One region of the Paenarthrobacter ilicis genome, then DNA from elsewhere that is predicted to be linked to it. Evidence: riboswitches for the same ligand, from Rfam matches in the RefSeq annotation. Region 1 holds a riboswitch; each other region holds the start of a gene.

Region 1 (5,774 bases):
CGAACGTCGCACCGTTGCGGAGGGTGAACGTGAAGCTGGTGGCGTTGGTGTTGGTTTCGAACTTCTCCGCGAGCCACGGAACGATCTCTCCCGTCGTCGGATCCTGCGACGTCAACGACGCCACGGTCTGGCGGGCAATCGCGATCGCATCGTTGTTGCCCACCTGCTGCGGGTCAATGCAGCCGCGGTCAACGGACACCGCGAAGTTCAGGTTGCCACCGGAGACCGGGGTGGCGTCGGCACTCTGCTGGGTGCCGGCGTCGGCCCCTCCAGCGCAGGCTGAGGCCAGGAGCGCAAAGGCTCCCAGGACGGAGACGACGGCGGCTGGTTTCCGCAGCTTGCGCGCTGCGGTTGGGGTGGGGACGCTCATGCGACTTCTTCGCTTTCAGTGAGTTGGGTGCTGGTGAGGGATCCCCGGCGGGTCAGCGGGGCGCGGAGGCCGAGGTTTTCGCGGAGGTTGGTGCCTTCGTATTCGGTGCGGTAGACACCGCGGTCCTGCAGGCGGGGAACCAGTTCGTTGACGATGTCATCCAGCCCGCCAGGGACAATCCACGGGGTGATGTTGAAGCCGTCAACGGCACCGGTGTGGGCGTACTCGGCGAGTTTGTCCGCAATATCGTCGTAGGAACCCACAAGGCCGCGGCCATTGAGCCGGGAACGTGCAGCAACGAACTGGCGGATCGACTGGCCGTTTTCCTTGGCGTCCGCGCGCCACTGGGCGGCGAGGTCTTTGGCGCTTTTCCCGTGGAAGGCGTTGCCGCGAGTGGGGTTGGTGAGGTCCACAATGGGGTCGATATCCGGCAGCGGACCGTCGGGGTCGTATTCGGTGAGGGTGCGTCCCCAGAACTGTTCCAAGTAGGCGATTGCGGTTTCCGGACCCACTTGCAGCGAGCGGACCCACTGGTGCTTTTCTTCCGCTTCAGCAGCTGTGGCACCGAGGATGAACTCCTGGCCGGGGAAAATTTTCACGTCATCTGCCGGACGCCCGGCCTTGAGGGTGCGGGCCACGATGTCGTCGCGGAATTTCTTGGCATCCTCCAATTCGGGGTGTGCCGAGAAGATCACGTCGGCGTTCCGCACGGCGAAGTCACGGCCGTCCGGCGAGTCCCCTGCCTGGAACAAAACAGGGTGCTGCTGGCTGGAGCGCGGAAGGCTGCCGGTGATGTCGACGTCGAAACTCTCGTCCTGGCGCTTGACTGTGGTGATGGCGTCCTCGCGGAGCCAGCGTGGATCATTCCGGGACCCGGCGATTGCGCCGTCAGCCCAGGAATCCCAGATGGCTTTTGCTGTCTGAACGAACGCTTCGGCCCGGACGTAGCGGTCCTCGTGCTTGAGGAACCCGCCGCGCCTGAAGTTGGCACCGGTCCATGCGTTGTCCGTGGTGACGATGTTCCATGCCGCACGGCCGCCGGACAGCAGGTCCAGACTGGCCAAGCGGTGGGCGAGGTCCGCGGGATCGTTATACGTGGTGTTCTGCGTCGCCACCAAACCGATGTTGGTGGTGATGGCTGCGAGAGCGGCGAGGGCGGTCTGCGCGTCGGGACGGCCCACGACATCCAGATCGTGGATCTTTCCAAGGTGTTCCCGGAGGCGGAGTCCCTCTCCGAGGAAGAAGGCGGAGAAGAGGCCGCGTTCAGCTGTCTGGGCGACCCGGCGGAATGATTCGAAGTCCGTTTGCGAGCCGCTTTGTGCGTCCTTCCATACGGTGGTGTGGTTGACGCCTTGGAAGAAGACACCGAATTGAATCTGGCCGTTGCCTGCGATGCGGTGATGGTTGGTCATGGTTCTGCTCTCTGAATGTGGCTCTTGGGAGTGTGGTCTGGGCGCAGCTCAGGCCGCGGCGAAGCGGTTCACGGGACGGGGAAGTCCGAAGCTTTCCCGCAACGTGCTTCCCGGGGCCGGCGCTACCACCAGCCCGGTGCGGCGCAGTGCGGGGAGCACCTTGTTGGCCAATTCGGGGAGGTCCACATCCAGGACCGCTGGTTTGAGGCGGACGCCGTCGGCTGCTGCGAACAGCGTGGTGAGCAGTTCCACCAGCCCTTCGGCGCTGCCCACGTAGCGGGCTCCGCCTGTCCATTCCTCGTACGAGTCCAGTTCGGCCAGACGGCCCGCGGCTGCCTGTCCACGGGAATCGAGGATGACGTCCAGCTCCACCAGGGTCCTCGGCGCACCCGCGGCAGCTGCTGCCTGGGCTGCTTGCGGGAGGGCGTCCGTGGTGGCTGCCGAGACCAAGGCAACGTCAGCTTCGACGGCGGGAATCAGCTCGGCGGGCGCGAACACCACTACCTGCCCTTGGAGTGGGCGCGGGATGATGGACGGTCCCTTGACGGAGAAGCGCTCACCCTCAAAGTCGGCGTAGTGCAGCTTGTCCCGGTCCACGTATCGGCCGGTGGCGACGTCACGGATCACGGCGTCGTCTTCCCAGGAGTCCCAGAGCCGGCGGCTGGCTTGGACCACATCTGCGGCTTCGCTGACTGCCTCGCCTTCCGGCAACTGACTACGGCCAACAGAACGGGCCTCGGCACGGAGGTTGTCCGCGTTGACCAGCCAACCCGCCCTCCCCAAGGAGGAGTAGTCCAGGCTGGCCAGCTGCGTGGCTACATGGAACGGCTCGGTGAAGAGCGTTCCGGCTTCGGGGACCAGGCCGATGGAGCGGGTGATGGGTGCCGCGAAAGCTGCCCGCTGGATCGCGTCGATCCGTCCGGCGATTCCAGTGGATTCGGTGTCCACCACGCGGGTGTCCTTGAAGGTTGCTACGTGGAAACCGGCGATGTCCGCTGCCTGGACAGTTTCACGGATCCGTTGGCCCCCCAAGAGCGCCTGCGGATCATGGTGGGCCTTGCGCCACGCAGCTGGGTGGGCGCCGCCGCCGTCGAGCTCCAACGCGATGACGCGGGAGCGGAATTCGGGTACAGGAGTGGAAGGCATGATTCTCTCTTTCAGAGGCCGCACAGCGGCCGGGACGACATTCACTTGCCGCAGATGCGGCCTGGTCTGTTTCCGGAGCACCCCGCCACGTAATGCCTGAGGGTTGCCGCAGCACGAGCCGGTCCTTGGCGTGCTGACTCTTGACCTGAACTTGAATCTAGGAGGCTGTCCAAGGAATGTACAAACCGCTGGACTTGCGGCGTCAAGGCGGGAAATACCACGTCAAAGGGCTGCTGGAATCGTCATTTTCGGGTTTTGGAAGGGTCGGTTGTGACGGCCCGTTTCGCCGGATTTCGCTGGATTTACTCCGGTTGAGCGGGGTGACGGATCGGCTTTGGCCTCTGCGCGGGGCTCCGTAGTGTCGTGCCATGCCGAAGCCTCCAGTTACTCCCCTGTCCGTCCTTGACCTGAGCCCGGTATCGGCCGGTCAGACTCCCGGCGATGCCCTGCGGAGCACCCTTGCCCTTGCCGCCGCTGCCGAGGCTTCCGGCTACTCGCGGTATTGGCTGGCCGAGCACCACCTCAACACCGGCGTTGCCGGGTCAGCCCCGCACATTCTGGCCGGGTTGGTTGCCTCCGCCACCAAGACCATCAGGGTGGGGACCGCTGCCACTCTGCTGGGGAACTACCGTCCCCTTCAGATTGCGGAGAGCATTGGAACACTGGCCGCCGTGTTCCCGGACCGCGTGGACTTGGGCTTTGGCCGCTCCGGCCCGCCCAAATCCCCCAGCGATCCGGCTCCGGGAGTGGTACCCGCTGACTCTTCGGAGCCCACCGATCGAGTGGTTGACGGACTGCTGATCCCCGCGCCGCGCCCCATCTTCGGCGCTGTCCTGCCCAGGAAGTTCCGGCTGCAGGGTGAACTGCTGGGCCGCTTCCCCGGGGACACGGACAACTTCGAGAACGACATCCAGGACATCATCGGATTTTTCACCGGCGAGTACAGGACCAAACACGGCGAGGAAGTCACGGCTACACCCGCCCTCGGCCAAGCGCCGCAGTTCTGGGTCCACGGCTCAACAGCCGGACCCAGTGCACGGTTGGCCGGCAAGTTGGGCCTCCCCTTCGGCGCGAACTACCACGTGGCACCGGCGGGGGTTCTGGACTCCATCGCCGAGTACAGGGCTCACTTCGAACCCTCCGCGGCTTTGCCGGAACCGCATGTGATCGTCTCTGCGGACGTGCTGGTGGCTCCGGACGAACGCCAGGCCCAGCGCCTGGCCCGCGGCTACGCCCAGTGGGTTTACGGGATCCGCAGCGGCCAGGGTGCCATCCCGTACCCGTCACCGGAGGATGCGCTGGAGCTTTTCTTGGACGCCGAAGCCGGGGAGCTCATCAAGGATCGCCTGGACACACGGTTCGTGGGTGACCCCCACCAGGTCAGCGAAGGACTCCGCACTTTGCAGCGGGCCACGGGTGCCCAGGAACTTCTCATCACCACCATTGCCCATGATCCCGCCGACCGGCAGAACTCCTACCAGCTGCTGGCCGAGGTATGGGGTCTCTAGCTTTTCCGATTTTCCAACCACCACCTATATAAGGGAGCACCATGTCCATCGAAACCACAGTCCGGGAACCCGTCCAGGACACCCAGCTGATCACCGCCGATGCCGCCGCCAAGCTCATCGAAGAAGGCGCCCTGCTGATCGATGTCCGCAGCGAAGGCGGCCGCGCCAGCACCGGCGCAGTCCCCGGCGCTGTGGTGGTGAACCGCGAGCACGTGGAGGAGGACTTCAGCCTTGAATCCGCCCACCGGCTGCCCCAGGTCACCGGCAAGGACCAGAAGATCGTGGTGTTCTGCGGCTCTGTAAACGGTTCACGACCCGTCGCGCAGAAGCTCCAGGTTCTCGGCTACGCCAACGCTGTCCACGTGGACGGCGGCTTCCCGGCCCTCCGCAACGCCGGCGTCCCCACCACCGGACCCACCGCACCGCCCGTCGAAACGGCACCGCCCGCCGCCACTACTCAGGCGTCCAACGAATCGGTGACTTCCGAACGCTGAGTACCTGCCGCCGTCGGGCCTTCCGGCGCCAGCACCACCGCCGTCGTCGCGGCTTCCCTCCCGGAAGTCACGACGACGGCACTCGTCTTTGTGCGGTCCCGCGCCTCGCGCAGCCAGTCGATTCCGCCGGCGAGCAAGGCGACACCCAGCAAGATGCAGCACATGACGATGCCTTGGTGGAAGGCGTTCTTGGAAGCTTGGCCGGTGGCCGCGCCCTGTGCTTGAAGGAACATTCCGGCTGCCGCGGCTGAGCAAAGCGCGGCAGCGAACCGCTGGCTGAGTTGGTAGAACCCTGCGGCCACTCCGGCGGCGCCCACGGGCGCATGGGCGAGGGTGAGTGTCTGGTTCGGTGCAACCACCAGGCCTGTTGCCACACCTTGGAGAAGCCCGACGGCGGCAACCGCAAGGGCCGCTTTTCCGCCGTCGAGCCCCTGCACAAAAAGGTCCTTGGCAATCAGGCAGGCCAGACTGCCGAGAAGCGCGTAGACGATCCCGGCCCGCCCGTACCGGGCCACGAAACGCCAACTGAAACTGGACGCCAGCAGCATGCCGGCGGCTTGCGGCGCAAGGATCGCTGCGGCAGCCAAGGGAGCCATCCCGGTTCCGGAGAGGAAATAGAAGGCGGTCACGGCCGCCATTCCGGCACCGACGCCAAACTGGCAGAGTGCCACCACTGTGCCCAGTGCGTAACCCTTGGATTTCGCCAGCGATGCACTGAGCAACGGGGTTCGGCCACGCCGGTGGTACAGGATCTCCCAGCCGGCGAAGGCGAGGAGCGCACCGGCACCGACAGCCAGCGACGTCACAGCAATGGTGCCGGCGCCGTAGATGGTGGGAATGAGTG
Region 2 (5,774 bases), 710 kb from region 1:
GAGCACCTCGCCGCCGATGCCAAAAAGGTTACTGGCAAGAAGATCAAGCGCGCCGACAAAGCAGTACGCAAGGCCGTAGACAACGCAGTTGGAGCATAAGCAAGAATGACAGGCACCACCCCCGCAACCACCGATTTGCCCCCCGGAACCACGCTGCCCTTGTGGCCCGCACCGTATGCTGCAGGCCCGGTGGACGCAACGGTGACAGTGCCCGGCTCCAAGTCGCTGACAAACCGTTTCCTTGTGCTGGCAGCTTTGGCTGACGGTCCCTCGGTGTTGCGGGCGCCCCTCCACTCCCGTGATTCAGCACTCATGATCGAGGCTTTGCGGAAGTTGGGTGCCGGCATCAGCGAAGTACCCGGAGATGGCGACTACGGTCCCGACCTCCACATCACCCCCTTGGATCCGGACGCGCCTGAGGGTGATACTGCCATTGACTGTGGCCTGGCCGGAACCGTGATGCGCTTTGTTCCGCCGTTGGCCGCCCTGCGTCAAGGCACCACCCTGTTCGACGGTGACCCGCACGCCCGTAACCGGCCCATGGGGACCATCATCGAGGCACTGCTGGCGCTGGGCGTCCCTGTCGCCGCTGAAGGCGGCAGGGCGCCGTCGGCCCTTCCATTCAGCGTCAACGGAACCGGCGCAGTCCGCGGTGGCCACTTGGTGATCGATGCCAGTGCGTCATCCCAGTTCGTCTCCGCACTGCTTCTGGTGGGCGCGCGCTTCACCGAGGGACTGCACCTGGAGCACGTAGGCAAGCCCGTTCCCAGCCTGGACCACATCAGCATGACGGTGGCTGTTTTGCGCAGCGTGGGCGTTCAGGTGGACGATTCCGTGCCCAACCACTGGAGGGTTTCGCCCGGTCCCATCAAAGCCTTCGACCAGCGGATTGAACAGGATCTTTCCAATGCGGGCCCGTTCCTGGCGGCCGCGCTGGCAACGCGCGGAACCGTCCGGATTCCCAACTGGCCCACGGGCACAACACAAGTGGGCGACCTTTGGCGCTCCATCCTGGCCCAGATGGGTGCCACGGTTTCCTTGGACAACGGAACCCTGACCGTCACGGGCGGCCCCACTATCAACGGCGCGGATTTTGACGAGACGTCGGAACTGGCCCCCACAGTGGCGGCGCTCTGCGCCCTGGCAACCAGTCCGTCGCGCTTGACCGGCATCGCCCACCTCAGGGGCCACGAAACTGACCGCCTCGCCGCCCTGGTGGCTGAGATCAACCGCTTGGGAGGGGATGCGGAAGAGACTGCTGATGGCTTGATCATCCGTCCTGCCGCACTCCATGCCGGGGTGGTGCACAGCTACGCTGATCATCGGATGGCCACCGCCGGAGCAATTCTGGGCCTTGCCGTGGAAGGCGTAGAGGTTGAGGACATCGCCACCACGTCCAAGACCATGCCCGCTTTCCCGGAGATGTGGATGAGGATGCTCCAGTCCACGGGCGAGGAAGAGGCCGGCAAGTAGTCATGGGTCGCGATGCACGTTCCTGGGACGAGTCCGATGTCCGGATCAGGCCCAACAAAAAAGGTTCCAGGCCACGCACCAAGGACCGCCCCAGCCACGATGATGCCGTCATAGGCAGGATCATCACAGTGGACCGTGGGCGGTACAGGGCCGTGGTTGACGAGGACACATCCGACGAGCGGGTCATCATCGCCGCCCGCGCCCGTGAGCTGCGCCGGAATCCGGTGGTTCCCGGAGATTTTGTAGCCCTGGTGGGCGACGTATCCGGCTCCGCAGACACGCTGGCCCGGTTGGTGCGGGTGGAGGAACGTCGCACGCTGCTGCGCCGAAGCGCTGACGATACCGATCCGATCGAACGCGTTGTGGTTGCCAATGCCGATCAACTGGTCATTGTGGTGGCCGCAGCCAACCCTGAACCACGGACGGGATTCATTGACCGGGCCCTGGTGGCAGCCTACGACGCCGGGATTGAACCACTGCTTCTCATCACCAAGGCGGACGTCAAGGACCCCACCGAGTTGCTGGCCAACTACCTGAGCCTGGACTTCCCCGTCATCATCAGCCGGACAGCGAATTCAGAGGCCGGCGGTATTGATGCCCGATCGGACGACGGACTTTCCGCACGATTGGACAGGGACGCCGTGGGCCAGCTTCGCTCACACCTGGGCGGCAAGGTAACGGTCATGCTGGGACACTCCGGCGTGGGCAAATCCACCATGGTCAACGCCCTGACCGGCGCTGAGAGGGCAACCGGAGGCGTCAATGCCGTCACGGGGCGTGGCCGGCACACATCGTCCTCAGCCTTGGCGTTGAAGTTGGCTGATGCTCCCTCCGGAAGCTGGATCATTGACACGCCGGGCATCAGGTCCTTCGGCCTGGCACATGTGGACCCGGACAGGATCCTGCATTCCTTCCCCGATCTGGAGCCTGGCACCGAGACCTGCGAACGCGGATGCAAGCACGACGCCACGGCCATCAATTGCGGCTTGGACTCCTGGGTGGCCGATGGTCATGCGGGCCCCTCAGGTCCGGCCCGGCTGGCGTCCCTCCGCCGCCTGCTCGGAGCCGATCCGCGCCTGGAAGCCAAGGAAGCCAAGGAACTCGGCACCGTCAACTGATGGTTACGGGCCGCACCTCCCCCTGATCCTTGCGTTTCAGGATAGTTTGGTGGCATGACCCAACCCGTTTCCACCTACAACGATGACTTGCGCCTGGCCCACGTCCTGGCCGATTCCGTCGATGCGCAGACCATGGATCGCTTCAAGGCGCTGGATCTGAAGATCGAGACCAAGCCGGACCTGACCCCGGTCACCGACGCTGACAAGGCGGCAGAGGAAGCAATCCGCGGGCAACTGTCCCGCTCCCGTCCCCGTGATGCCGTCCTCGGTGAGGAGTTCGGCAGCAGCGGCCACGGTTCGCGCCGCTGGATCATCGATCCCATAGATGGAACCAAGAACTTTGTGCGCGGCGTGCCGGTATGGGCAACCCTGATCGCACTGGTGGACGAAGGCGAGCCGGTTGTGGGAGTCGTCAGCGCTCCGGCCCTGGGTAAACGTTGGTGGGCCGCCAAGGACATGGGCGCCTATATGGGGCGCTCCCTGGCCTCGGCCACCCGGCTCAGGGTCTCGAATGTGTCCTCCCTGGCGGATGCCTCCATGTCATATTCGAGCCTGTCCGGATGGAAGGAACGCGGCAACCTCGATGAGTTCATAGGGCTCACAGAGGATATCTGGCGTACACGTGCCTACGGCGATTTCTGGTCATACTGCCTGGTTGCGGAGGGAGCAGTCGACATCGCCTGCGAGCCCGAGCTCAACCTCTACGACATGGCGGCGCTGGTTCCCATCGTCACGGAGGCCGGAGGACGCTTCACGTCCCTGGAAGGCGAAGACGGACCCTTCGGGGGCAACGCACTTGCCACGAACTCGATTCTCCACTCAGAGGTCCTCAAGCGGCTCAATCCGGCAGTGGATGACCTCCTCTAAGAGAACCCGGCTTTGGAACCATTACTGAATATTCGACGGCGGTTGGGCCCTTTTCGGCCCTGCCGCCGTTCGTTTATTCGCCAGATCCTTCACATCAGGCCCAACGTAACAATGGGCTTAACATTTACCCCCGGCTTTTGACAGCTCCCGGGAGTGCCCTAATCTTTTTTACAGGTCACGAGTGCCAGCGCTAAACCCCGGTTTGCTGGCCGGCAACCCTCCATTCGCGGTGGGGTGCCCCGGGTGACGACCCGGCCGGTCCGGAACGGATGCGGCAAGCGCGGATTCCCCTTGCGGGCGTCCCTCTTGAATGAGGTCTGATGAGTACTGCCACGATTAAATCCCCGATCCCTTCCGCTGCTGCATTCACCACTGCTGCTGCGCGCCCACTGGCGGCCGTCACAGGCGCCGAGTTGCAGGCGCCACTGATCCAGGGTGGACACGTCCGGTACGCAAACCTGGACTATGGAGCCTCGGCTCCGGCGCTGACCATCGTGTCGGCTTACCTCAACGAGGTCCTCCCCTACTACGCAAGCGTCCACCGTGGTGCTGGATTTGCGTCGCAGATCAGTACATCCGTCTACGAGAACTCCAGGAACATCGTGCGCGAGTTCGTGGGCGGCCGCGCTGATGACGTAGTGATCTTCACCCGCAACACCACTGACTCGTTGAACCTGCTGGCAGGATGCCTCCCCCTGGTGGACGGCGAACCTGCAGGCGACGTCCTCTACCTCGACATTGAGCACCACGCCAACCTTCTCCCCTGGCAGGCTGTGCCCCACAGGAGCGTCGTGGCAGCCAAGACGCTGAAGGAGACGGTAGCCAACCTCCGGGCCGAGCTGGCCCAGGGCGGCGTGAGCCTGCTGGCCGTTACGGGAGCGTCGAACGTCACCGGCGAAATTCTGCCCATCGCGGAGTTGGCCGCCCTGGCGCATCAATACGGCGCCCGGATTGTGGTGGATGCGGCACAGTTGGCGCCACACCGTCGCATCAACATCGCGCAGGCAGACGTGGATTATGTGGTGTTCTCCGGCCACAAGCTGTACGCACCCTTTGGCGCCGGAGTCGTAGTGGGCCGTCCTGACTGGCTCGACGCCGGAACACCCCACTTGGCCGGCGGCGGGGCAGTACGTGAGGCCCGCTTGGATTCGGTGAGCTGGGCCACCGGTCCCGCCCGCCACGAGGGTGGTTCGCCGAACGTTCTTGGCGCAGCAACCCTGGCCCGTGCAACGCAAGTCCTGGCCGCTCTGGACGAAGGAGCATGGCACGCCCACGAAGCCGCCATCCGCAGCTACCTGGTAGCCGGACTGGAAGCCCTGGACGGCGTCACGGTGCACCAGATCTTCAGCGACTCTACGGACACCATTGGCGTTGTTAATTTCTCGGTGGAGGGATTCGACGCCGGTTTGGTGGCCGCTTATCTGGCAGCGGAACATGGAGTGGGCCTTCGCGACGGCCGCTTCTGCGCCCACCCCCTGCTCAAGCGGCTGGGTTTGCCCTCGGGCTCGCTCCGCGCCAGCTTCGGCGTGGGTTCACGGCTGGAGGATGCCTCCAGGCTTCTGGCCGGCATCGAAGCCCTGACAGTGGACGGCCTCGGCTGGGATTACGTGGTGGATGAGGGCCGCTGGGTTCCTGCCAATGATCACCGCAGCTACCCGGACTGGGCACCGAACACTCCGGGAACCGCTGGCGCCGCTCCCTGCACCATCGACTAGGCGCGGGCGATTAAGCTCGGGCGATCAAGCACGTGCGACCAAGCGTGTGCGACCAAGCACGTGCGACCCGGGGTGGAACGGCCGGCACTGCGGTAAATTCGTAGGGTTTGCTTTTACACCCTGCGAAGGAGATCCGCGTGGCCAGCAGTTCACCGAAGGCACCGAAGGGCGTCGGGTCAGTACCCGGCCCGGCTGGGCCCAAGGGCCCGAAGTTGCAGGCTGGCCGCAGGCACGAACTCGGCCGGAGCTTCCAGGATGGCGGCGAGCACTACGACCGTGTCCGGCCGGGGTACCCGGCAGACTCCGTTGACTGGTTGCTCCCTGCCCGGGCCTCATCGGCAGCCGACATCGGCGCCGGCACCGGAAAGTTTACCGCCCTTCTTGTTGAACGCGGATTGACCGTAGCCGCGGTGGACCCTTCGCGGGACATGCTGGAGCAACTGCGCTCGGCGTACCCCGAGGTGGACGCCCGCGAGGGCACGGCCGAGGCAACTGGCCTGACGGACTCAACATTCGACGTCGTCAGCGTTGCCCAAGCCTGGCATTGGTGCGATCCGCTGGCTGCAAGCACTGAACTCTCACGCATCCTGTCCCCTGAAGG
Region 3 (5,774 bases), 1.7 Mb from region 1:
CAATCTGCCCATGTCCTTTCTCCACGCAGCCCTTGAGCTGTGAAACTTATAGCCGTTGACCTCCACGATCAACCAGTCGTCCACCAGCGTGTCCACCCGGCCCACGCCTGGGATGCGGACTTGGCGTTTGAAGGAAAGTCCCTCCGCTTCGAACAGTATTCGGGCGCTGATTTCCGGGACGGATTCGGACAGGCCATCGGCCATGCGCAACCTCCTCCTCGCATTTCCGAAGTAGTTGGCTGTCAGCTCACTTTCAAGGACGTCCCGGGCAACTCCGCACTTTTTCATCGCCGACTCTGCCATTGCAATGGCATCGACGTCGGACAGGCAAGTCAAGGCATGGATGACAGTGTCTTCCAAGGAGGCGACGGGCAAGAGTCCCTCCGAACCCAGCCGCAGGCCACCATGCCGTATGAATCCACCGCCGCGGTTATGCCTTGTTGCCAAGTGGAGACGTGTTGGCTGGTCTTTGAGCCAGAGCCCATAGCGGACGGCCGCACTGGCGCACGTGAGGTATCCGTTGTGCACAAGAGCAGAGAGATACTCCTTATCCGCGGAAGGTAATGCCCAGATGCCGTGCCGGGGTTGGTACGCTCCGTCCATCTTCCGGAGTTCCGCTGGTCCGTAACCGTGTCCTCTAAGGAGACTGACTTTTGCCACTCCACCCACTGAAACCAAGAATTCGTGTGCGTCCATAGGGACAGCCAGCCACGGCGCGAGACTGTTGGGACCGGGGAGCCTGTCTTATGTGGATAAGGTCATGGCAATTTCTGCTGAATCATCGAATTCCCCACTTGGTGAAACCCTGGAAGCCCGTGCTTCCGCCCCACTGTCCTAGGCGATGATCCAGCAGAAAGTGCCGCGTTGGCCTACCGATGCCCGGCGAACCACACCATCGTGGCGGCCCTACACCTGTTTGAGGGCTTTTTCCAGGTCCAGAATCAGGTCCTCAACGTCCTCAAGGCCCACGGACAACCGCACCACGCCATCGCTCAGCCCAATTGCTGCGCGACCCTCCGGGCCCATGGCGCGGTGGGTGGTGGTGGCCGGGTGGGTGATGAGCGACTTGGAGTCACCCAGGTTGTTGGAAATGTCGATGACCCCCAGGCCGTCCAGCAAAGCGAAGGCGGCTTCTTTTGCGGAACGCCCGGAGGACGGGGACAACTCGAAGGTCAGCACTGTTCCGCCGGCCTTCATCTGCTGTGCCGCGAGCTCATATTGCGGGTGGGACTTCAACAGCGGGTACTTGACCCAGCTGATGGCGGGCTGCTGCTCCAGCCATTCCGCGATCTTCAAGGCGGAGGCCGAGCTGTGGCCCACACGCAGGCCCATGGTCTCCAGGCCCTTGGTCAGCACCCATGCGTTGAAGGCGGACAGTGCGGGGCCGGTGTGCCGCATGAGCTGCTTCACGGGCCCATCGATGAATTCCTTGGTACCCAGGATTGCGCCACCCAGGACGCGTCCCTGGCCATCAATGTGCTTGGTCCCCGAGTACACAATCACGTCAGCGCCCAGGTCGCCACAACGCTGCAACAGCGGCGTGGCAAACACGTTGTCCACCACCACGGTGGCTCCGGCAGCATGGGCCAACGCGCTGACCGCTTCAACATCCACGATTTCCTGCATGGGGTTTGACGGCGATTCGAAGAACACCGCAGTGGTGGGCTCAGCCAGGGCTTCGCGCCACTGGTCCAGGTCCGGGCCATCAACAAACACCGTTTCCACGCCCCAGCGCGGCAGGATTTCGTTCAGGATCACAAAGCAGGAGCCAAACAGTGACCGGGCGGCCACCACACGGTCGCCTGCTGCCAACAGGGCACCCAATGCGGTGAAGACCGCGGACATGCCCGACGCGGTCGCAAAGCAAGCTTCGGTGCCTTCCAGCAGTCGGAGGCGCTCCTGGAAGGTGGCCACCGACGGGTTGCCGTATCGGGAGTAGACGAATCGTTCGTCCTCGCCCGTAAAAGCGCGCTCGGCTGCTGCCGCGGATTCGTAAACGAAGCCGGAGTTCAGGAAGACGGCCTCGGACGTTTCCTGGAAATTGGTACGGTCAAGTCCACCGCGTACGGCCTGGGTGTCGGGGCTCCAGCCGGCGGCGTCGGGATTGAAAGTCATTTAGTTGGTCCCCAGGTTCGTCGGCAGGCCGCGGTTTTTCCAACCATTGACAGTGCGCTCGCCATAGCGGTCCGGCTCACCTTCAAAGCCTTCAAGAACGTTGTAGGCGGTGAAGCCGGCCTGCGTTGCTGCCGTGGCGGCGGAGATTGACCGCTGCCCTGAACGGCAAAGGAACACCAGTTCGACGCCGTCACCCTCCGGAGCCTGCTGCTGCAGGTCCTCGATGAAGCTGGGGTTGGGGATTCCTCCGGCGAGGTTCCACTGGATGAACAGGGGATCGTTCTCCGTTGCCTTGGTGTCCGGGATGCCGATGTGGGCCCATTCGGCTTCGGTGCGGACGTCCACCAAAATGGCGCCCTCCTCAAGCTTGGCCCACGCATCCTGCGGGTTCAGGTCACCTGCGTAGCTCATGCGTGTCCCTCGAATGCTTCGTCGTCGCCTTCCAATTCGTCGACGGCGGTTGCCACCGCGGCGTCGGCACTCGCGATGGCGGCGGGCAGCACAACGGCTTGGGCAACAATGACCTGGGCACCGTTGAACGTTGCTGCCGGGCTGCCATGGAGGACGTAGCCTTCAGCCAGGGCCGCGCTGATGCGCTCGCAGAATTCGCGGTTATCCGGGCCCGTTATCAGGCGGTAGGAAAGTTTTTCTTCAGTGGGTTCAGGCATAGCTGGTGCTCCTCAGTCACGCTTGCAGTTCGAATTTGTCCGATACGCCGAGTAGTCACCTGAGGCACCCCGCCGGAGAGAGGGTTGCCGACCAGCAAGTCAGGGCTTCGCGCTGGTACTCATTACTCAAGAAAAACGTAGCATTTCGCAGCGCTTGGGCGCACTTGGAGGCAGAATCACCACCGTCATGTTGCGTAACCGGCAATGCCTTGGGCTGGGTCCTTTTGTGACCTCCCGGGAGCATAATTGACGCAGTACGTCCCCCTGTAACTTCGCAAGAAATCAGGTCGCGGTGAACGGACAGAGCAGTTCTACACTCGAGCCCATGCTGCATTTTGGATGGTTTGTAGGCCACGGATTTGGCGTCCAGGGCTGGGGAACTCCGGGCTACAGCCTGGGCTATGACTGGAAGAAGCCAGCCCTGTACCAGGAGGCGGTGCGCGCGTTCGAGCGATCCGGCCTGGACCTGTTCATCATTGAGGATTCGCTGACTGTTCCGGACACCTACGGGGGCACGGCCGAGGTTTCCCTGGCCCACGCATCCTTCGCGCCCAAGCACGATCCTTTGGCGTTGGTTCCGTACCTGCTCTCAGCCACCCAGCACCTGGGCATTGTTCCCACCGTCAGTGCTTCCTTCTACCCGCCGTTTACTGCTGCACGGCTGCTGGCCACCCTGCAGCACTTCTCCGACGGCCAGTTGGGCTGGAACGTGGTGACCTCCGGCAGCGACCTCGCCGCGCAAAACTACGGGTTGGACCAGCAGATCGAGCACGACCTACGGTACGAAAAGGCTGAGGAATTCGTGGACGTGGTCAGGCAGCTGTGGCGTAGCTGGGAACCTGACGCGATCCGTGAGGACAGCTCCGCCGGCGTCTTCGCCGATCACAACAAAGTGCATCCCATCCATCACACCGGTGATTTCTTCTCCGTCCGGGGCCCGCTGAACACTGCACCCCTGCCCGAGGAGCCCGTGCTGGTTCAAGCCGGCGCCTCTCCCCGCGGCAAGGCTTTCGCAGGTGGGCACGCGGACGTGGCCATCGCCTTGGCCCGCGGTGTGGACGGCATGAAGGCCTACCGTGATTCGATCCGTACCGAGGCCACCAAGGCAGGAAGGGATCCCGACGCCGTCAAGGTACTTTTTGTTCTGAAGCCCACCGTGGTGGGAACCACCGCTGAAGCCCGGGAACTCCGTGCCCAGCGGCGGGAACTGACCCAGCGCGACATCGACAGCCAGCTGAATTCCATCTCCTATCTTTCGGTGATCGACTTCAAGCAATTCGACCTGGACGCTCCGTTGCCGGAATTGAGCACCAACAGCAATCAAGGCACGCTGGAGCACTTCGCCAAGGCGGCTCCTCCCGGGTCCACGCTCCGGCAGATCCTCCAGGCCCGCAGCGGCGGCGCTGGCGATTCGATCATTGGCACCGCGGAGGAGATTGCCGATTATCTGGAAGAAACGGGTGCTGCCGTGGGCGGCGACGGTTTCCTCTTCTCCGGCTTCGTGGATCCCGCCACAGTCCACGGCGTTCTGGACAAGCTCACCCCCGAGCTGCGCCGCCGCGGCCTGTTGAGGAAGAGTTACGGCAACGGTGGCTTCCGCCAGAACCTCCTGGATTTCTGATGGCGTCACATGACACTCTCCTGCTGGGAACGGCACATGTCCGTGCTGGGGATATTGCCCGGGCTGCGTCCGATTCCCTAGCACGGGTGGAGCTCACCCAGGACGTCCTGGCCCTCATTGGCCGATCCCGTGAAGTGGTGGAGCGCGCTGCTTCCTCCGGTCAACGCGTCTATGGGCTGAACACCCTGCTGGGGTCGGGCCGGGATACGGCTGTGGAGGAGAAGTCACTCCTGGCCTATCAGGTCCAGGTGGTCAGGTATCACAACAGCGGCGTGGGCCAGTACCTGGACCGCGCCGCCGCGCGCTCCATCATCCTGGCCCGCCTGGTTGGATTCAGCCGCGGCGGTTCGGGCGTCCGGGCCAGCACCGCCCGGTTTTACGCCGAACTCTTCAACCGCGGAGTCTTCCCCGCCATCCCGCGCGAAGGATCCGTGGGCTCGTCCGACCTCACCCAGCTGGCCGCCGTCGCCGCCGTTGCGCTGGGTGAGGGGCAAGCCTTCCAAGCCGATGGCACCGTGGTGCCCGGGGCCAAAGCTCTCGCCGACGCCGGCCTGCAGCCCCTGCAACTCGGGGCCGGAGAAGCGTTGGCACTGGTGAGCGCCAACGCGTACTCCGTAGGTGCGGGGACGCTCGCCCTGGTGCGATTGCAGCACCTGGCCGGGTTGGCCGACGTCGCACTGTCACTCTCGCTTGAGGCGATCGCCAGGTACGACGACGGCGGCAACCTCAGCCCGTTCTCGCCCGCCATCCAGGCGGCCAAGGCGGTGGACGGACAGAAGGAGTCGGCTGCGGCGGTGCGGCGGTTGCTCAGCGGTGGGTGGTTGGAGGACGTCCGTCCGGAAGTTTCCGTGCAGGACCCGCTGTCCTTCAGGGCGGCGCCGCAAACCCACGGCGCCTTCCGGTCCCTGGTAGCCGGGCTCGAACTCGCCTTGGAGGTTGAGCTCAATGGCCGGGGCGACAATCCCTTGGCGGACGTGGACTCCGGGGTGATGGTGTCCGGCGGGAACTTCCAGCCCCTGCAGTTGGCGCTTTCCTTTGAAGGCCTCCGGCTGGCGGTGGCCCATGTGGGGATCTCCAGTGAGCGGCGCATTGCCAAGCTGTACCCGCCGCAGCGTGCCATCCGCGCAAAACTCTTGGGGGAGGCGGCAAAATCCGGTCTGGTCCAGGAAGAATTACCTGGCTTGCTCTGGTATTCGGCGGCCGGTTTGTTGGCTGAACTCAAGTTCCTGGCAGCCCCGGCAACCCTTGGCGCTCCCACCTTGTCGGCCGACGTCGAGGACCATTCAACCCTGGCGCCGCTGGCTCTTCAGTACCTCGAAAAGTCCTTGGATTCGTTGGAAAAATTGCTGGTTATCGAAGCGCTGACGGCG
Region 4 (5,774 bases), 440 kb from region 1:
TGAAGATTTTCTCCGGGGAACCCATCCCACCAAGCATAGGGCGGTGTCTCCCGGCAAAGTGGCAGGAACTGCGGGCAAGATAGGAACATGCTCCTCGCTTCCCGTCGCCGGCTGCGCGCCGAAGTACTGATTGTCCTGGGCCTGTCCTTGGGTCAGTCGGCCGTGTACTCCGTGGTCCAACTGTTGGACAAGCTGTCCCGCGCCCCCTTGGCCGAAGGCACATCCACCCTCAACAGGTCCCAGAGCACGCGTGAGTACTTCGACCTCACCTACCAGTTGCTGGACATTGTGTTCGCGCTGGTGCCAGTGGCTTTGGTGTTCTACTTCCTCTCAACGCACGGGACCAGGCGGCCGGAGGAAGCCGGGGGCTCGGCGTTCGCCCGCCTCGGATTCAACGTTGCGCGGCCCGGGAAGGATCTCCTGCACGGCCTGGGATTGGCAGCCATCATCGGGATCCCATCGCTGGGACTGTATGCGGCGGGCCGGGCGTTGGGGATCACCACCGCCATTGTTCCCAGCGGCCTGGACGCCTACTGGTGGACCGTTCCCGTGCTCATCCTGTCTGCCATCCGCCACGGCATTGTGGAGGAAGTCATTGTGGTGGGCTACCTCATGGACCGCTTTGGGAAGTTCGGCTGGAGTACGCCGGTTGCCATTGTGGTGAGCGCCCTCCTGCGGGGGAGTTACCACCTCTATCAGGGCTTCGGGCCGTTCTTGGGCAACGTGGTGATGGGTTTGGTGTTCGCCTGGATCTACACCAGGACCAAACGCGTGATGCCGTTGGTCATTGCGCACGCCATCCTGGATATTGTGGCCTTTGTGGGCTTCAGTTTGTTCGGCAAGGCCATCGGCTTAGGTTAAGCGCAAGGCCCTTAAATGTATCCGGCCGCCATCGATGGGTGACGTCATTGGCACCCGCTGATGGCGGCCGAAGTTTCCGGGCAGGACCGCTCCCGTGAGGGACGATGCCGGGGCGGACAGGGTCAGATGGTGACTGCCCCTGAGGCGGTTTCGAACGTGACCGCCATGATGCCGGGCGTTCCACGCGGAGCAATCCACTGAACAGCTACGTCCTCCAGTGGCTTCTCCACTGGCTCGCCCAACCATTCGGTGACGCGTTCTGCCGAGCCGGCGATGGTGAGGCTGGACATCTTGACTTCACTTTCGTACGCCCTGGACGGGTGCAGGGTGGGGTCGCCCTCCCATTTGAGCAGGTACGGCACCTGGGGATCAGCGATCAGGCCGAGGATGCCAATCTGCTGCCAGACCAACTCGCGGCCGTCCGGGAATTTCCGGTTGCCCGGGACAGCGGCGCGTCCCAGGCGCTCTTCGAAGGGGGCCAGGTCATCCACAGCCACGCACCAGCCCATCCAGCCGCCACCGGCAGCCGAGCGGGCCCTTACTGCCTGGCCAAAAGGTGCTTTGTCTGAAGCGGGGTGGTCCAGGACCTCCACCACTTCAAGGTACTTGTTGTCCGCGAGGGGAATGATCATGTTCCGGGTGCCGAAGCGCGGGTGCACTCCACCCCGGACTGCGTCCACTCCGAGAGCCGCGGAAATTCGTTCGGTAGTGGCCAAAAGGCCATCTCGTTCACAGGCGTAAGAGACGTGATCCATGCGCATGGCTTCATCTTGGCACTTTGTGATTCGGGTCTCAGCTAAGCCATGCCTAACTAACATAGGACATGGCTCGCGGGGTATGGGAGCGTCATGGAATGACGCGTTACGACAGAAAGATACCGGCAGCGTCATAAAGCTGTCCAAGGCCCCGGACGCTTCCTAGACTGGCGACAGCTCACACCACACTGTCATTCACCCTGATTCCGTGCGCCACTAAAAGGAGATTTCCATGTCACAAGGATGGTCATTCGAAACACGCCAGATCCACGCAGGGCAGGCACCGGACGCCGCAACGGGCGCCCGTTCCCTCCCGATCTACCAGACCACGTCATTCGTTTTTCCCAGCGCTGAGAGTGCGGCCAACCGCTTCGCCCTGGCAGAGCTGGCACCCATCTACACGCGGATCGGAAACCCCACCCAGGAGGCCGTGGAGCAGCGGATCGCCAGCTTGGAAGGTGGCCTCGGTGCCCTGCTGTTGAGCTCAGGCCAGGCTGCCGAAACCTTCGCCATCCTGAACATCGCGGAGGCCGGCGATCACATCGTGGCCAGCCCCAGCCTTTACGGCGGAACCTACAACCTGCTGGCACACACCCTGAAGAAGTTCGGGATTTCCGTGACTTTCGTGGAGGATCCGGACAACCTGGATCAGTGGCGCGACGCCGTTCAGCCCAACACCAAGCTCTTCTTCGGCGAGGTCGTCTCCAATCCCCGCCAGGACGTATTGGACATTGAAGGCGTTGCCCGGACCGCCCATGAGGCGGGCGTGCCGCTGATCGTGGACAACACCCTCTCCACGCCGTACCTGATCCGTCCCATCGAGTGGGGTGCGGACATTGTGGTCCACTCCGCCACCAAGTACCTCGGCGGCCACGGCTCGGCAATCGCCGGCGTGATCGTGGATTCCGGAAACTTCGATTTCGGCAAGGACCCGGAGCGCTTCCCCGGGTTCAACACCCCCGATCCCAGCTACAACGGGCTGGTCTACGCCCGGGACCTGGGCAAGGACGGAGCCCTGGGCGCCAACCTCTCCTATGTCCTGAAGGCGCGCGTCCAACTGCTTCGTGACCTCGGCTCCGCGGTTTCGCCGTTCAATGCCTTCCTCATCGCGCAGGGCCTGGAAACACTGAGCCTGCGCGTGGAGAGGCATGTGGAGAACGCCACGAAAGTGGCCGAGTGGCTGGAAGCCCACGACGACGTCGAATCGGTCGCCTATGCGGGCCTGCCGTCCAGCCCGTGGTACGACCGTGGCCGGAAGTATGGCCCCAAGGGCACGGGCGCAATCGTTGCTTTCAATATCAAGGGCGGCGTTGAGGCAGGCAAGCGCTTTGTGGACGGACTGGAATTGCACTCCCACGTAGCCAACATCGGTGACGTCCGCTCCTTGGTCATCCACCCGGCGTCCACCACGCACAGCCAACTGACTGCCGAGCAACAGAACGTGGCCGGCGTCAACCCGGGACTGGTGCGCTTGTCGGTGGGCATTGAGCACGTGGATGACATCCTGGCTGACCTCGAGGCCGGGTTCCGGGCCGCGAAGGGCGCCTGACGCCAGGACGCGCGCACAGGGCACGCCGTCGCGCCCCCGGCAGCACGCCAAGGGCGCCGCCTGATCGACGATAATTCGTCAGGCGGCGCCCCAGAGGGCTGTTCCGTGAACCATGACGCCCCAAACCGTCACACTGGTGTCACATTCTTCGCCAGAACAGTGGTCTTTTTCCTAGACTCTACGTATTAGGTCATGAGTGCCAGCACACAGCCCCGGCTTGCTGGCCGGCAACCCTCCTTCCGCGGCGGGGTGCCCCGGGTGAAGACCTGGCCTGTCGCACGCAAGGCGGCAGGCAAGCGCGAGGTGAGGTTTTAAGGAATGACCATTACTGCTACAGCTCTCCCTACGTCCGGGGAAAAGGACGGAACAGTCAAGTACGCCAGAATAGGTTCCCTGGAGCTGGAGGCCGGCGGCTACCTGCCGGACGTTGTGCTGGGCTACGAGACATGGGGCAGGCTGAATGCTGATGCCTCCAACGCGGTGCTCATCCAGCACGCCCTGACCGGCAGCACGCACGTAGCCCGCGGGGACACGGCCGAGGAAGGCTGGTGGGAACAGCTGGTGGGCCCCGGTGCGACCGTGGACACCGACAGGTTCTTTGTGGTGTCCATCAACATCGTGGGCGGTTGCTACGGAAGTACCGGCCCGTCCACAGAGGCGCCGGACGGCAAGCCCTGGGGGTCCAGGTTCCCCTTGGTCACCCTCCGGGACAGCACCCTGGCCGAGGCGCGGCTGGCCGACGTCCTGGGCATCAACGCCTGGCACGCAGTGCTGGGGGGCTCCATGGGCGGCGCCCGGGCGTTGGAATGGGCAGTCACGCTGCCCGAGCGCGTGAAACGCTGCGGTGTCATCTCCGTGGGTGCCTACAGCACGGCCGAACAGATCGCATTCGCGCAGTCCCAAACGCTCGCCATCCGGCAGGATCCGCATTTCAACAACGGCGACTACTACGGCGGTCCGGCCCCCGAGGACGGTTTGGCCCTGGCCCGCAGGATCGCCCACATCACCTACCGTTCGGCACTGGAACTGGACCTCCGGTTCGGCCGGGACGCCCAGCATCAGGAGACTCCCCTCGCGGCAGCGGTCCTGGCGGAACGTGGCCGCTACCAGGTGGAAAGCTACCTCGACCATCAGGGCACCAAGCTGGTGAAGCGGTTCGACGCCAACAGCTACGTGGCCATCACGGAGGCACTGATGTCCCACGATGTAACGCGCGGCCGCGGAAACCTGGAGGTCGCACTGTCACGTGCCACGGCAGAGTTCTTTGTAGCCGCAGTGGATACGGACAGGCTCTACTTCCCGGCCCAGTCCGAGGAGCTCGCCGCGGCCCTGCCCGGGGACGTTGAGGTTCACCGCATCCAGGCACCGATCGGGCACGACGGCTTCCTGACCGAAATCGGCCAACTCTCAACCCAACTCCGCCAGGCCTTCTTCGCCTGAGGCAGCAGCGGGGCGGCAGTGCTAGCCGCGCATGATCTCCCCGCGCTGGCGCATGTAGTCCTCCATGGCGATCTCGCCGTTGGTGAACTTTGCGTCCAGCTCGGCGAGCCGCCGCGCGCGGAAGCCTTGGGGCTCAGAGCTGCCGGTGGGCAGGGGCTGTGGGGCGTTGGACTGCGCCGGATCGTTCGACGACGGGCCTGACTGCGGGTCCATGCCCGCGGGGCGGCTGGTGGCCGGCCCGGAGGGATACCCCTGGTAATCCTGGGTGGGGAAACCCTGCCCGGGAAAGTTCTGCCCAGGATAGTTCTGCCCAGGATAGTTCTGCCCAGGATAGTTCTGCGGAGGGTAGTTCTGATCCGGGTAGCCCTGCCCCTGGTAGTTCTGCGGAGGGTAACCGGGGTTGGGGTAATTCTGTCCCGGGTAACCCTGTCCCGGGTAACCTTGGCCCTGGTAGCCCTGCCCCTGGTTACCCTGACCCGGCAGGTTCTGCGGGGGATACCCCGGCCCGCGGTACTCGTTGTTCTGGAGGCGACGTGCCCGCGAGCGGTTGTACATGCGGATCCCGAGCGGGATCACCCACGAGCAGACGATGATCCAAAAGATCAGATTGTTCAATGTGGAGGCCTCCTAGGTCTTAGCCCAGCTTAGCCCGACGGCCCCAGCCATGCCCGATGGCTCAAACCAGTGTGATGTCCATGCCAAGGAAAGCTCCGTACCGTTCCACCTCGCGGTCCAGGGCAGCCTGTTCGGCCGGGGTAACAGCCCGGTTCATGCGGAGGTCCAGCTCGCAGACGCCGCCTTGGAAACCGTGCCGCCACCACCCGGCCAAACGGCCGTCCACCAGGACCACGTGCATGGGGCCCTTGTCCTCCGGGAAGTAGGGGGCGGTTCCGCCCAAATAGTGCCGGGACTGCGAGTAGCCCATCACGTATTCGTCATAGCACTGGATGAGGTCCGCCTTGACGTGGTCTTCCCGGTTTGTGCCCGCGGCTTCCAGAGCCAGCAGCTGGTCCATCCCGGTGGCGGGGAGGTGGAACTCCTGTCCTTCAAAGGCCATGGTTGCCAACTTTCCGGGAGCCGTGGCATGGGCTGCGGCCAAGCCCACTGTGATGTCCTGCATGGTCATGCCGGACCACGTGGCACAGTCCTTGACCGTGGCCGGACCACGG

What was found. A riboswitch is a leader RNA that binds a small molecule or an ion and turns the genes downstream of it on or off. The one in region 1 is predicted to bind S-adenosylmethionine.
Region 2: another riboswitch for S-adenosylmethionine. It lies ahead of JOE60_RS11640 (aminotransferase class V-fold PLP-dependent enzyme); the one in region 1 lies ahead of JOE60_RS08375 (LLM class flavin-dependent oxidoreductase).
Region 3: another riboswitch for S-adenosylmethionine. It lies ahead of JOE60_RS15990 (DUF1737 domain-containing protein); the one in region 1 lies ahead of JOE60_RS08375 (LLM class flavin-dependent oxidoreductase).
Region 4: another riboswitch for S-adenosylmethionine. It lies ahead of metX (homoserine O-acetyltransferase MetX); the one in region 1 lies ahead of JOE60_RS08375 (LLM class flavin-dependent oxidoreductase).

Annotation. Positions count from the first base shown of each region.
Region 1 covers NZ_JAFBCD010000001.1:1,830,055-1,835,828, reverse strand. The annotation lists gene JOE60_RS08385 (ABC transporter substrate-binding protein) at 1-370, opposite strand, end outside; gene JOE60_RS08380 (NtaA/DmoA family FMN-dependent monooxygenase) at 367-1,782, opposite strand; gene JOE60_RS08375 (LLM class flavin-dependent oxidoreductase) at 1,831-2,928, opposite strand; SAM riboswitch class IV at 2,965-3,074, opposite strand; gene JOE60_RS08370 (LLM class flavin-dependent oxidoreductase) at 3,297-4,436, shown strand; gene JOE60_RS08365 (rhodanese-like domain-containing protein) at 4,478-4,930, shown strand; gene JOE60_RS08360 (MFS transporter) at 4,894-5,774, opposite strand, start outside.
Region 2 covers NZ_JAFBCD010000001.1:2,545,045-2,550,818, forward strand. The annotation lists gene JOE60_RS11620 (DoxX family membrane protein) at 1-99, shown strand, start outside; gene aroA (3-phosphoshikimate 1-carboxyvinyltransferase) at 106-1,473, shown strand; gene rsgA (ribosome small subunit-dependent GTPase A) at 1,476-2,591, shown strand; gene hisN (histidinol-phosphatase) at 2,646-3,458, shown strand; SAM riboswitch class IV at 3,632-3,745, shown strand; gene JOE60_RS11640 (aminotransferase class V-fold PLP-dependent enzyme) at 3,779-5,173, shown strand; gene JOE60_RS11645 (class I SAM-dependent methyltransferase) at 5,311-5,774, shown strand, end outside.
Region 3 covers NZ_JAFBCD010000001.1:3,498,370-3,504,143, reverse strand. The annotation lists gene JOE60_RS16005 (endonuclease domain-containing protein) at 1-696, opposite strand, end outside; gene JOE60_RS16000 (O-succinylhomoserine sulfhydrylase) at 907-2,115, opposite strand; gene JOE60_RS15995 (rhodanese-like domain-containing protein) at 2,116-2,526, opposite strand; gene JOE60_RS15990 (DUF1737 domain-containing protein) at 2,523-2,783, opposite strand; SAM riboswitch class IV at 2,797-2,910, opposite strand; gene JOE60_RS15985 (NtaA/DmoA family FMN-dependent monooxygenase) at 3,076-4,404, shown strand; gene JOE60_RS15980 (aromatic amino acid ammonia-lyase) at 4,404-5,774, shown strand, end outside.
Region 4 covers NZ_JAFBCD010000001.1:1,390,090-1,395,863, forward strand. The annotation lists gene JOE60_RS06345 (histidine phosphatase family protein) at 1-25, opposite strand, end outside; gene JOE60_RS06350 (CPBP family intramembrane glutamic endopeptidase) at 88-861, shown strand; gene JOE60_RS06355 (VOC family protein) at 984-1,622, opposite strand; gene JOE60_RS06360 (bifunctional o-acetylhomoserine/o-acetylserine sulfhydrylase) at 1,849-3,165, shown strand; SAM riboswitch class IV at 3,354-3,470, shown strand; gene metX (homoserine O-acetyltransferase MetX) at 3,484-4,605, shown strand; gene JOE60_RS06370 (hypothetical protein) at 4,627-5,220, opposite strand; gene JOE60_RS06375 (winged helix DNA-binding domain-containing protein) at 5,282-5,774, opposite strand, start outside.